One region of the Psychrobacter sp. N25K4-3-2 genome, then DNA from elsewhere that is predicted to be linked to it. Evidence: predicted binding sites of a transcription regulator. Region 1 holds the regulator's gene; each other region holds the start of a gene.
What was found. Region 1 encodes PhoB, which activates phosphate uptake and scavenging genes when phosphate is short. Its sites were predicted from a motif close to TGTCATNAANCTGTCATAA; they were not measured.

Region 1 (4,916 bases):
TACCGATGTGATTGTCCGTGCTTATCGTTTGCAAAATGTGGATTTGCAGCAATTGATCAACCATGATATGAAATCAAATTGGTCGGGCTACCCAAAGATTTGGGGCTTAAAGTCAACGGACAAAAATATCGATCATCGACGCGTGCCCAACCTTGAAACGTTTTTTGCGCGTCATGGACAGACGTTATCTACGACCGATAAAGGCAGTTTTCAAGCTGGTGATATTGTAACGTGGCGCTTGCCAAAGGGTAACTTGCCGCATATCGGTATTGTCTCGGACAAAATATCCGCCGATGGTACGCCGCTGATTATTCATAATATCGGAAGTGGTGCGCAGGAGGAAAACATCCTATTTGCTTATCCTATTCATAAGCACTTTCGATATTAGAGTGCTTTCACTATGAGTCGTTATTTTCAGTAGAAAGCAATGAATAAAAAGCCCAGTCAAACGTCATTATCTACGTTTAACTGGGCTTTTCAGTATTATGAGTTTCTTACAAATTAAGCTTGCTGAGCTTTTGCTTGACCCAATAACTGTCCCATTTTTACCACGCTATTGGCTTTCATGCTGTCCTGCCAATCTGCTTTTGCGGCTTTTGGCAAAACGACAATCGCCGTTGAACCCAAATAAAAGCGTCCAAGCTCAGCGCCTTTTTCAAAGCTCATGTCGTGATCTGCTTCTTGGATGTCCTCAGTGCGGCTGATTTTGCCAGTGGCGACGGTTTCGATACCAGCGACGATCATAGCGCCGACCATTACCACGGCAGCTTTGCCGTATTCTGTATCAAATAAACAGACCAAACGCTCATTACGAGCAAATAAATCAGGCACGTTCTCGGCCGTGGTATTATTGACAGAGAACAGTGTGCCTGGCACATAGCGGGTCTTAGTTAATGTACCCGCAAATGGCATATGCACACGGTGGTAATTACTAGGCGCGAGATAAACAGTCGCAAAGCTACCATCAGCGAAGTAGCTACCATCTTCGCTGTCAGCAAGTAATTGGCCAACATCATAATGACGACCTTTGGCCTGTAGTAGTTTATGGTCTTCAATTTGACCTAGCTGCGAGATGATACCGTCAGCAGGACTGACAATACCGTTGGCGCTGCTGTCGATAGTACGTGCATTTTCTTTGAGCTCACGGGTAAAAAAGTCATTAAAGCTCTCATAAGCATTAAAGCTCTGACGCTCATACTCACCTAAGCTGACGCCGTAAGCTTTGGCAAAGCCACGAATAAAGGCACGTTTGACGTACGGATGACGGCTGGCGGCTAGACGCCCAGCGACTTTACTCAGCTGCTGCTGCGGGACAAGCTGTTGTAAGGTGGTAAATACATTCATAATAAGGCTACCAAAATAGGATTGGAAATAAGAATAAAAATTAGGCAAGTTAATAGCTGTATTTTATCATGGACAGCATATTATTGTCTGAGCATAATCTGTTAAGGAATCAGTAAATGAAAGCACTTATACAACGGGTGAGCCATGCCAACGTCGTCGTCGATCAGCATTGTATTGGCAAAATCGATCATGGGATATTGGCATATATTGGCTTGGGGCATGAAGATAGCCTGCAAACTGCCCAACGCATGATCGACAAAATCTTGGCCTATCGTATTTTTGAAAACAATGAAGATCCTGCCAAGGTCGGTAAACTGGATAAAAATGTGCAACAGGTCTGTGGCGGACTGTTGTTGGTGTCGCAATTTACTTTGATGGCAAAAACAGACAAGGGTCGTCGCCCTGACTTTGGTGGCGCGATGGCACCTGATGCTGCTCAAGTGCTGTTTGCACAACTGGTTGATTATGCCAACACTCAGCATCACAATATTGCCACTGGTCAGTTTGGCGCTGATATGCAAGTTGCCAGCGTCAATGATGGGCCCTTAAACTTTTTATTAGAAGTATAAAAATTATCTGTCATCAAGCTGTCATAATTAGTCCGTTTAATAAGTAGAAACGGGCGAGTGTTTATCGCCTCTTTCTGTATCTTGATTTTTTGAATGCTAACTTTTTGAACGCTGATATTTTGACTATAATAATAAGGTTGCCGTATGTACAATGAGCAAATTTTGATCGTCGAGGATGAGCCTGCGATTCGTGAAATGATTGTGATGACGTTAGAGATGGCTGGATTTGATAGCTTGCAGGCTGCCGATGCATCAGAGGCGCATCAGCAAGTGGTTGATCACCGTCCGGCGCTCATATTATTGGATTGGATGCTGACCGGCGAAAAAAGTGGTATTGATTTTTGTCGTATGCTCAAAAACGACGATTTGCTCGCTGAGATACCGGTTATTATGCTAACCGCCAAAAGTGAGGAAGACAGTAAGGTTCATGGTCTTGATGCAGGTGCTGATGACTATATGACCAAGCCTTTTTCGACACGGGAATTGATCTCAAGAATCAAGGCAGTGCTACGTCGTAGTAGTACATTGAGCGCCGATAAGCCTATCGAAATCGGCAAGCTTAGCTTAGATCCCAAAAGCCAGCGCGTAACGGCGGCAGGTCAGCTCATTGATATCGGCCCGACAGAGTATCGGTTGTTGGCATTTTTTATGAGTCATCCAGAGCGTGCGTATACAAGGACACAGCTGCTAGATCAGGTTTGGGGCGGCAATGTCTATATTGAAGATCGAACGATTGATGTGCATATTCGGCGTTTACGTAAATTACTACAGCCTTATGACTGTGCTACGCTGATACAAACGGTGCGCGGTACTGGGTATCGGTTTTCCAGCTTGATTGAATCCAATTAGACCAAGACAGAACAAGTTGTGGCAAGCGTAAAACAACGTAGAAGACAGTAGTAAGGATAACGATGACGATAATGCCGATAAAAAATGAGCAAGAGCAGGTTGCCCAGCACAATACAACAAATCAACTCAAAAAAATCCGCAGTGCCTTACTAGCTCTACGGGATGCGGTCATTTTGCTCAATGATGATGATGGTTTGGAATGGTGGAATCAGGCAGCGGAAGATTTATTGTTATTGCAGTCAAGCAATAAAGGTCAAAGCATTTTTGACTTTATCACCGTGCCTGAATTTCGCCAGTATTATCAGGCTATCACGCCACCGAGCGATGGTGTGCACATGGTGTCATGGCGAGATCCTAAACGTTATCTAAAGTGTGAACTGACGCCTTTCGGTGATGAAAAACTACTGATAATTTATGATGTGACACGCTTGCAGCATTTGGAGCAAATGCGCCGTGACTTTGTGGCCAATGTCTCGCATGAGCTGCGTACGCCATTGACCGTACTGATGGGCTATCTAGAAAACTTCTCCGATCAAGAGGATATGCCCCCGCAGTGGCGGCGTGGTTTTGAGCTAATGACTCAGCAGACTGCCCGTATGAATAGGATTGTGAATGACTTACTGCTGTTGTCTCGCATCGAAATAGAAGAGACGCATGAGCTAAATGATATTGATATGACCAAGTTACTGACGCATATCTATGATGATGCGCAGGCGTATAACCAAGAATATGGTCATACTATTCATTTGCAGATAGACACTTACGATGGACTGTATGGCTCAGAGATGTACTTAACGAGCGCCTTATCCAATTTGGTGATTAATGCTATCAAATACACGCCAAAGGGTGGCAACATCGCTATCAGCTGGACAAAAACATCGGAAGGCTGCCGCTTTGCCGTCGAAGATGATGGTCTAGGTATCGCGCCCCAACATATCGAGCGCTTGACGGAACGCTTCTATCGCATCGATAGCGGACGCAGCCGTGCTACGGGTGGTACGGGCTTAGGGTTGGCAATTGTAAAACATGTCTTATATCAACATGAGGCGCAACTAACCATAGAGTCGGTAGAAGGCAAAGGCTCGACCTTTAGTGCAGTATTTCCTAGCGCTTATGTACGTTCTGCCCATGCCCCTTAATCTTTTTGTAAAAGTGGGTAGGGGTTCACTGCGCTGCCATTGATATAAATACCATAATGAACATGGGTTGGCGTTCCTTTAGCATTACCGCTGTCGCCAACATAGCCAATGATATCACCAGCATTGACCCAGTCATTGGGCACGATGTCGGCATAATCCTCTAGATGGGCGTAATAATGTCCTGCGCCGCCCGGTCCGACCACCACTACCACGCGTCCCCCTAATGTATTTTCGCCAACTTTGCTGACGATGCCTTGCGTCGTAGCTTGTATCGGTGTGCCCCGCGCTGCAAAAATATCGATGCCTTCATGGGAGCGCCCTTGGCTACGTGCTGCGCCCCAAGTGTCGGTTAGATGCTGCTCTGGTAGTGGACTGGGAAGGCTGTTTTCTATGGGCAATGCTTGCTGCAATAAACTCAGTTGCTGCCATTTTGCCACGACAAACGACTGTGTCTGTTGGCTAATGCTAGGTAGTAATTTATCAAATACAAATAACAGCGCTAGTAACACCGTAGCCCTTATTATTAGGCTTAGCAAACGGCTGAATAGTGTTGGCTTTGGTGGTCGATTATTGCCATCTGCTAGCATTGATGTCTCTTATATATCTGATGTAGTTTAAGTTAGTATTATAAAACCCCTATCTTACAAGGTGTGTATAGCATTGTTATCTATGGTTTTTACCCCCATAAATACAAGTACAATAAATAGAGTTTTATCTATTTATTGTTCCTATTCAGCCACGATGGTGCTATTGATGGTTAAATTTTTATGACTGATACTTTTAATCCTACTGACATTTCTACCATGGCTGATACGGCGCTGGTTATCGATACCGAAACCGATCAAGGCCGTGATCCACGACCGATTCAGGTGGCGACTATCAATGTGGCCAGCGGATTTGAATGGATGAAATATTTCAACAGTGGTCGCTCGATATCACCCGTTGTTATCAAAGTGCATGGTATTACGGATGAAGATGTGGCTGGGCTTGAGCGCTTTGATTTGGATCAATTTGA
Region 2 (4,916 bases), on a different contig from region 1:
AGTAATGGCTTTCATTTTACCCATGGTACCGCGCTCACCAAAGCCACCGGGCACTAAAATAGCATCGGCATCATTAAGCTGTGCAAATAAAACATCGTCGCCTTCCAAACGTTCGGCATCGATATAATCAATTTTCACATCTACTTTATGAGTGATACCAGCGTGTAATAATGCTTCGTTAATTGATTTGTACGCATCAGGCAGCTCGACGTATTTGCCGACCATCGCTACAGTGAGCGTTGATTCAGGATTGAGCTGGGCTTCAACCACTTTGTCCCAATCGCTCAAATCTGCTTCAGGTACATCCAAACCAAAGCGCTCACAAATCAAATCATCAAGATCTTGCTCATAAAGGGTACGCGGTATTTGATAAATACTTTGCGCATCTTCACACATGATGACCGCACGTTCTTCGACATTGGTAAACAACGCAATCTTACGGCGATTGTCTTGTGAGATGTGATGATCAGAGCGGCAAATTAAGACATCAGGCTGTAAACCAATAGAACGAAGCTCTTTAACCGAATGCTGGGTAGGCTTAGTTTTGGTTTCACCAGCACTAGCGATATAAGGTACCAAGGTCAAATGCATCAGCATGGCGCGATTGCGACCTAGCTCTACTTGCATCTGGCGCACTGCTTCCATAAAGGGCAACGACTCGATATCACCGACCGTACCACCAATCTCAATAATAGCGATATCATAACCCTCGCCACTGGCAAGAATTTTGCTCTTAATCTCATCAGTGATATGCGGGATAACCTGCACAGTACCACCAAGATACTCACCACGGCGCTCTTTATTCAGTACATTCTGATAGATGCGACCGCTGGTAAAGTTATTACTCTTACTCATCTTAGAGTGGCGTAAAAAACGCTCATAATAACCCAAATCTAAATCCGTCTCCGCCCCATCTTCAGTGACGAACACTTCGCCATGCTGGAACGGACTCATGGTACCTGGATCGACGTTAATATACGGATCCATCTTGGTCATTGTCACGTTCACACCGCGCGCTTCGAGTATCGCAGCAAGAGAAGCAGCAGTGATACCTTTTCCTAGTGAGGACACTACCCCACCGGTCACAAATATAAACTTGGTCATAGTACTCTTTCGGTAATTGGTAAAGAAGGATTTTACTAAAGATACGCCAAAAAATATAGGGCAAAAGCGCAAACTATCAGAAACTCTTGGTTTTTGCTCAATGTTTATTGATTAAAACCGCATAATAAAAAAACTCACCCCGAAGGATGAGCTTTTTAGCAGAGTATTTATGCAGCATATAGTCGATACTAAATAAAATAGATACACGACATTATAATGTATGACTGGTACAAATTTTTCTTGCTTGCTGTGCAAGCGCAGACAGAGGGTACAAAAAATTCATATCAGTCACACTGTCTCTTTTTTATATTGAACTGACTATATTGAGTTAGAATTTATATTCTAAACCGCCACCGATAGCAAACACATCCGCATCACCACGAGCTTTAACTGAGTCAATGGTATCATCAGCATTGTTTCTAACAACGAGCAGACCGTTTTCTAAATCTGCAGAGTTTTGACCGATATAAGCATGAGCAATCATATTGTCTTTGAACTTATATTTACCGCCCAATACAATTTGGTCTGAGTCGTTGCCACCAAGGCCAGCCAAGTTTTCAGTCTTATCATACTGAAGATAAACAGATGCTGGGCGAGCAAAGTTAGTCAAACCCATCTCAGCACTGACGACCAATCCTTTCTCTTCATCATCTGAATTATCAAAATCAACTTGCTGGTATAGCGCGCCTAGCTTCACTGGATAAGCCATGTATTTGCCCAAATCGACACTGGCACTGCCACGAAGAATCTCACCTGTGACGCTCATGTCTTTGTCATAACCCACACCTGCGGTAAAGCCAGTACCTGGATCAAACATCAGTGAAGCACCAAAGCCACTGTCACGGTCATCGCTATCAGAGACAAAAGACTCATCAGCACCGTATTGTAAGGCAAGCTCTAATGGTAGACCATTGTATTTGGGTGCAATCCATACGATTGAATTATTAATACGCTTACCATCAGTCAAGGTAAGCGCTTCACTCAGTGTACCATCACCACCAAGAGAGCTTGAGCCGATATTATCCCAATAACCTTCGTTAACGGTTACGTTGTTGACGTAATCTGACACCGAGTAGTTGCGACCAAAGCGAAATTGACCGTAGTCTTTATTTTTAAAACCTAAATAGGTGTCACGGCTTTTAAAACCAATGTTGCTGCTACCGCTGTCATCGATCTTGATGCCATACTCTAATTGATAAATCACATCGGTATTAGCAGTGATTGCTTCGGACCCTTTGAACCCTAGACGTGAAGAATGCGAGCTGACTTGTACTGAGCTGCTGTCTTCATTAATATTGATAGTGTCGTTAGGCAGATCCATAGACTGACGATCAAGCTCAGCGTTGACATAGTTAGCAGTGACGAATGCTTTGCCATAAACCGTTGGCGCGGCTTGAACGGCAGAAACTGATAGCGTTGCAATTGCTGAGGCTAAAAGTAATTTTTTCAAAGGGTATCTCCACTTGACGATTTGAGTGATAAATTGGCTAAGATTGACTGGCATGTACAATGGTATTGCTACAAACTCCCAAGACCATGATATATAACGAGCCACCAGAACGGCTTAGACACTACTTTATCAAGCAAATATTACAGTAAGATGAAAGAACAAAATTTACATGACTGTAACTATCTATTTTAAGACTGATTACAATGGAGGGCTACTTTCTTTTTTCGCATAAAAAAACTCATCCCGAAGGATGAGTTTTTTTATACTATCTACTTGAGTGTGATACTAGAATAAGTATTCTAGACCGCCACCAAGTGCGAATACGTCAAGATCAGTATTACTATTCTTGTCTTCAGCAGAGTTGTTACCAACATAAGCATGAGCAATCATGTTGTCTTTAAAGTTATATTTGCCACCTACAACAACTTGATCTGAATCACGGTTATCAAAACCAGCCAAGTTTTCAGTACCATTGTACTGTACATATACAGATGCTGGACGAGCAAAGTTAGCTAGACCCATTTCAGCGCTTACAATTAGACCTTTTTCATCTTCATCGCCGCCATCGAAATCAGCTACTTGATACATGGCACCTAACATAACTGGATAAGCCATGTATTTACCTAGATCAACGGTAGCACTACCACGTAAAAGATCACCAGCTTGGCTCATGTCTTTTTCGTAAGCAACACCAGCAGTGAAGCCTGTACCTTGGTCAAACATTAATGAAGCACCATAACCACTGTCACGGTCGTCACTGTCAGTTACAAAGCGCTCGTCTGCACCGTATTGTAGAGCAAGCTCTAAAGGCAAGCCGTTGTATTTAGGGGCAATCCATACGATAGAGTCATTGACACGGCCGCCATCAGCCATAGTTACAGCATCAAGAACATCGCCTTCCATATCAAGATTACTAACACCTAAATTATCCCAAAAACCTTCAGTAACAGTAACGTTGTTGATGTAGTCAGTTACTGAGTAGTTACGACCAAAGCGGAATTGACCATATTGCTTGTTATTTAGACCAAGATAGGTATCACGGCTTTTAAGACCAATATTGTCATCAGTACCATCGATGGCAATGCCATACTCTAACTGATAGATAACATCAGTGTTAGCAGTCATTGCTTCAGAACCTTTAAAACCAAGGCGTGAAATGTTTGAGTTGATTTGTACTGAATCACTGTCTACGTCGAATTGATCATCGTTACCATCACGCTCAGCATTTACATAGTCAGCAGTAACGAAAGCTTTACCATAAACAGTAGGTGCTGCGTTGGCTGCAGATACAGATAGGGCTGCGATGGCTGTAGCTAAAAGTAGTTTTTTCATGGGGTATCTCCACTTTACAATTGTAGTAATGAGCAAGCTATGATTAGCTGGCGCCCATAATGGTATCGTCACAAATCCTCAAAGATATAATGTGTAACTGGCTACCGAGATTGGTCTAAAACAAGTGTGGCGAATTTCTACTACAATAAGACAAAAAAAACCATGACTCACATGACTGGGATTAGAACGTAACTGCCATGTAATCTTTGGTCTTTATCACTCCGTTGCGTAACATCCGTTACCAAACTCATACTTCGAATACAAGCATAACAACTTTGACATAATTTGCAACATTTTTTTTTGCTTTTTCGATACATCTACTATCGAATAACAAATGCTTTGTCATATTTGAACCGTTATGAAAAAACCCCTATCGACTCAAATAGATACGATACCCATTAATTAATATCATTACTGATAATATTAATTGGCGGTAATAAATACGATACATTGACCCAAAAAAAGCGCTACTTATTGATAAATAAATAGCGCTCATAAAGAATTGTTTGTCATATTTCTGACACATATGACAGTCACAAACGGGTAAGATACATCAAGGCCTGATCATGCCTAGAGGCTTAAATAGCACTTAGATTACATGAGCAAACATGATACTTAACCTATCGTTTTAGGCATTTGCTTTGAGGTCAAGACGCGCTTGATGCAATAGTGGCTCAGTATAACCACTTGGCTGCTCGCGACCTTTAAACACCAAATCACAAGCCGCTTTGAACGCATAAGAGTGTTCAAAGTTATCTGCCATTGGCTGATAGTCACTATCACCTGCATTTTGCTCATCGACGACTTTTGCCATACGCTTCATCGTATCCATCACTTGCTGTTCGCTCACGACGTTATGATGCAACCAGTTGGCAATGTGTTGGCTCGATATCCGCAAGGTCGCACGATCTTCCATGAGACCAACGTCATTGATGTCAGGGACTTTAGAACAACCAACGCCTTGGTTTACCCAGCGTACGACGTAACCTAGGATGCCCTGAGCATTGTTTTCAAGCTCTTGCTGTTTCTC
Region 3 (4,916 bases), on a different contig from region 1:
TCCTTGAAAACCTTCAACGAACAGGGTCAGTAAAATCCATAATAGCCAAAATAAACCAAACGCCATCGCCGACAACGCAAAGCCCAATCCAAGCTTATTCAGACGACGACGCTTGTTATAAAGGCTTTTGTTATAACGTGCCTCAAAGCTTGTCTTCGTCGGTAATGCGGTAGTAGCTCTGATAGCTTGATTAGGCATAACATTCGTTTCCCGTATCTTTTTAGATAGCCTTTTTAGATAATCTTTTTAGACAACATTAATCTCTATCGTGCTGATACAACGTTGGCTTAGCGATTGCCTGCTTTATGATCCATGCGCATGAGCATGAGCTTCGCTATGGACAGCACAATGAAAGTAATCACAAATAAGATTAAGCCTAAATGTAATAAAGATGCCAGATGCAGCTCACTAGACGCTTCGGCAAACTCATTGGCCAGCGCTGAGGTAATCGTAACCCCAGAGGTAAACAGGCTTGGACTGATATTAAAGGCATTACCAATCAAGAAAGTCACCGCCATGGTCTCGCCCAATGCGCGACCCAGCCCTAAAATAACACCACCAACCACACCAGCTTTGGTATACGGCAAAATAATCTTGAACATGACTTCCCAAGTCGTCGCGCCCATGCCATAGGCTGATTCTTTTAATAAGTCTGGCACGACGGAAAAAACATCGCGCATGGTGGCAGCGATAAAGGGAATAATCATGATGGCAAGCACCAAGGACGCTGTGAACATCCCCAGTCCCATCGGCGCGCCTGCAAACAGTTTACCGATGATCGGTAAAGGCCCGACGTGTTCAATAAACCATGGCTGGATGTGATCACCAAAAAACGGCGCGAAGACGAACAAACCCCACATACCATAAATGATAGAGGGGATACCAGCCAATAGCTCAATGGCGATACCAAGTGGTTTTTTTAGAAAAGCAGGACACATTTCGGTCAAAAATATGGCAATGCCAAAGCTCACTGGCACGGCTATCAGAATGGCGATAAATGAGGTCACTAAGGTGCCATAGATGGGTGCAAGTGCACCATATTCATTGGCGACCGTGTCCCAGTTATTGCTGGTATAAAAACCCAGACCAAACTCTTGAATACTTGGCCAAGCCCCGACAATTAACGACACTAAAATACCACCTAGAGACATCAATACCAGTATGGCAAATGCTTTGGTGGAGTTAACGAATAAAGCATCGTAACGTTTTTGTTTAGCCAGTTGGGACCTTAAGTCTGTCATAAGTGTCTCAGCATTCAATAGAATAAGATTAAAAAATGAGCGTATTTATCAGGTTTTATCACAACAAACTCAACAGATATAAGTATCAGAGGCTATAAGTATCATTGGCTTTGCGATTAAATTCGCTGTGATAAAACCTTTCAAACAACTACCGGAGAATAGTTGTTTGAAAGGGTAATTCGATCGTTATTAAATAATGACTATCGAATTACTGAGCAGGTTTATAGACAGGCTGTCCATCGCTACCTTTTACGTCGTTCCATTTTGCTTTGAACAAGGCCACTGCCGTATCAGAGAATGGTACGTAATCTAGTGCCATAGCGTCGTCATCGCCTTGGCTATAAGCCCAGTCAAAAAAGTTCAACACGCCAGCAACTTGCTGAGGATTCTCTGGTTGCTTATGGACTAAGATAAAGGTGGCAGCAGCGATAGGCCATGCTTGGTCAGTCTCAGAGTTGGTGATGACTTTATAAAAGCCTTCTTGTTGTGACCAATCAATATCACCTGCCGCAGCAAAGGTCTCAGCTGATGGTTGCACGATGTTGCCAGCTGCATTTTTCAATGCCGTATGTGACATCTTGTTTTGCTTAGCGTATGCATACTCAACGTAGCCGATAGAGTTTTTCATACGGTTTACGTAGCTTGATACGCCTTCATTACCTTTACCGCCTGCACCAGTCGCAGAGGTCGGCCATTTAACGGTTTTATCAACACCAACCGTGTCTTTCCAATCTGGTGATACTTTGGCCAGATAGTCCGTGAAGTTAAAAGTCGTACCTGAACCGTCTGAGCGGAATACCGTCGTGATTGCCGCGTCTGGCAAGGTCAAATCTGGGTTCATAGCTTTGATAGCTGGGTCATTCCATTTACTGATTTTACCCAAATAAATATCTGCTAAGGTCGTACCGTCTAGCTTCAATGCGCCCGGCTCTATACCGTCGATGTTGACGATTGGCACGACGCCACCAATAACTGTCGGAAACTGAATAAGGCCAGACTCTTCAAGCTCTTCAGGCGTCATCGGTGCATCAGAAGCACCAAAATCAACGGTTTTTGACTGAATTTGTTTGATACCACCAGATGAACCAATAGATTGATAGTTGACTTGGCCACCAGTTGCCCCATTGTAGTCATAAGACCATTTGGCATAGATAGGCTGCGGGAATGATGCACCTGCACCCGTGATATTCATGGCGATATTTTCAGCAGATTTAAAACCTGTGGTAGCAGAAGAGGCTGTTTGAGAGGTTGACTCAGCCGTGGTAACAGCGCTACTGCTAGTATCAGCAGTGGGCTCTGCCGTGTCGGTTGATTTATTACATGCCGTGAGCATTAATGTACAACTAACGGCTACTGCTAATAACGAATAACGCATGTAGGACTCCTGAAGTTTAACAACGATATGAAAAAGCATTGTTTGTGATATGCGTGCTATCTTGCCAAATCTTTATGACAGTTTGATGACAGTTGTCACAATCTTTCATTCGCTTTACATAATATTCAGGCAGCACTGCTATATTTTAAATAAATACGAATTATATCAATAATTTATAGATAACAGCCTGATACAACCATACTCATAGAAACCATCAGACGCCATCTTAAGTTGTTATATGATTAGCCAAATACTATTAGCCGTTGGTGCAGAATTTTGTTAGTATGAATAAGATTCACAACACTGACAGACTCGGGGTGCGGTGTATTGAAGACTGGCTTTATTAAATTCGCTTTATTAAAGTAGCCGCCTTTATACATTCGCTGAGAGATCACCCGCCGAACCTGATGCGGTTAGTACCGACGCAGGGAAGTCTTAAGCCTATGTTATACAAGTACAAAGGGCGTGCAGAAATGCCTTTTTATTATCGCCAACCTCTACCAGTATTTTTTGTGCTGGTGGATAGCGTTAATAATCAGTTCCGTCCCTCAATCAGCGAAAGATCACTGACTACGTTTAGGTTTGATAGCGCTAGCAGGTTTTTTTACGATTGAATTTGTCCGTATCATATATGCTTACCCCCGCAGATTCTGGCGGTGTTGCCTATACTATTAGACCAACACGCTAGGACAGCATATGACTATTTCAGACATTACCTCGAACACAAAAGCTGCTCAAACTCATATCCCAGCCAATGCTTCGCTCAACGCGACTGCCAGCAAAGCGGATAAAAAAGCAGATGCCCTAAAAACCCCTGCCCATCGTCATCAAACAGACGCGCGCTTTGAAGAAGATGCCCGCGACTTACACCGTATCTTACCCGCCTCACGTAAAATTTATATCGAAGGCTCAAGACCCGATATTCAAGTACCGATGCGCGAAATAACGCTTGATCCTACCCCTGTGCAAGGCGTTTCTGAGAACGAATGGGAGCAAAACCCACCGTTTTATGTCTATGACACCTCAGGTGTTTATACTGACCCCAATGCCACCATCGACCTCACCAAAGGTCTGCCAAAACTACGTGAAGGCTGGATAAACGAGCGCGGAGATACCGAGCAGTTAACAGGTCTATCAAGTCAGTATGGACAAACGCGCGCGCGTGATATCAGCACTGCCAACTTACGATTTGCTCACATTGATAAACCGCGCCGTGCCAAAGATGTTGATGGTAAAACAGGCAATGTCACCCAAATGTACTACGCACGTCGCGGCATTATTACGCCTGAAATGGAATATATCGCCATTCGCGAAACCCAAAAGCAGCATGACTTGACGGACATACGCCAACATGACGGAGAGAGCTTTGGTGCTAATACGCCGACGGTTATCACGCCTGAATTTGTGCGTAGTGAAGTGGCTGCTGGACGTGCCATCATTCCCAACAACATCAATCACCCTGAATCTGAGCCGATGATTATCGGGCGCAATTTTTTGGTCAAAATCAACGCCAATATCGGTAACTCAGCGCTCGGCTCCTCTATCGATGAAGAAGTCTCAAAAATGACGTGGGCCACACGTTGGGGCGCGGATAACATCATGGATTTGTCCACCGGCAATCATATTCACGAAACCCGCGAGTGGCTGATTCGTAACTCACCAGTGCCGATTGGTACGGTCCCTATTTATCAAGCGCTAGAAAAAGTCGATGGCGTGGCTGAAGATTTAACGTGGGAGATATTCCGCGACACCCTAATTGAACAAGCAGAGCAAGGCGTTGATTACTTCACCATTCACGCAGGTGTACTGCTGGATTATGTGCCAATGACTGCCGGACGCCTGACGGGCATTGTCTCGCGCGGCGGCTCTATCATGGCGCAGTGGTGCATGGTGCACCAACAAGAGAGCTTTTTATACACGCACTTTGAAGATATCTGCGAGATTATGAAAGCCTATGATGTCGCCTTTAGTTTGGGTGATGGCCTACGTCCGGGTTGTTTACAAGATGCCAATGACGAAGCGCAATTTAGCGAACTCAAAACCTTGGGTGAGCTGACCAAAGTGGCATGGGAGCATGATGTGCAGGTCATGGTTGAAGGACCAGGTCACGTCGCGATGAACCGTATTAAAGAAAATATGGATTTGCAGCTTGAGCTGTGTGCGGACGCGCCATTTTATACTTTAGGGCCATTAACGACTGATATTGCACCGGGTTATGACCATATTACTAGTGCCATAGGGGCGGCGATGATTGGTTGGTTCGGCACCGCCATGCTTTGTTATGTCACGCCAAAAGAACA

Region 2: the regulator PhoB is predicted to act here: its motif matches at 2,692-2,710, upstream of IOD06_RS03515 (porin).
Region 3: the regulator PhoB is predicted to act here: its motif matches at 2,689-2,707, upstream of pstS (phosphate ABC transporter substrate-binding protein PstS).

What each region holds. Positions count from the first base shown of each region.
Region 1 is NZ_JADKLX010000006.1:34,509-39,424, reverse strand. Features, by position in the region: gene IOD06_RS12210 (DUF1287 domain-containing protein) at 1-388, shown strand, start outside; gene asd (archaetidylserine decarboxylase) at 502-1,344, opposite strand; gene dtd (D-aminoacyl-tRNA deacylase) at 1,461-1,913, shown strand; gene phoB (phosphate regulon transcriptional regulator PhoB) at 2,058-2,762, shown strand; gene phoR (phosphate regulon sensor histidine kinase PhoR) at 2,825-3,901, shown strand; gene IOD06_RS12185 (M23 family metallopeptidase) at 3,898-4,488, opposite strand; gene IOD06_RS12180 (DUF3820 family protein) at 4,669-4,916, shown strand, end outside.
Region 2 is NZ_JADKLX010000001.1:889,996-894,911, forward strand. Features, by position in the region: gene IOD06_RS03510 (CTP synthase) at 1-1,104, opposite strand, end outside; gene IOD06_RS03515 (porin) at 1,433-2,554, opposite strand; gene IOD06_RS03520 (porin) at 2,840-3,886, opposite strand; gene IOD06_RS03525 (malate synthase G) at 4,515-4,916, opposite strand, start outside.
Region 3 is NZ_JADKLX010000003.1:221,076-225,991, reverse strand. Features, by position in the region: gene pstA (phosphate ABC transporter permease PstA) at 1-198, opposite strand, end outside; gene pstC (phosphate ABC transporter permease subunit PstC) at 288-1,241, opposite strand; gene pstS (phosphate ABC transporter substrate-binding protein PstS) at 1,450-2,616, opposite strand; TPP riboswitch at 2,920-3,064, shown strand; gene thiC (phosphomethylpyrimidine synthase ThiC) at 3,313-4,916, shown strand, end outside.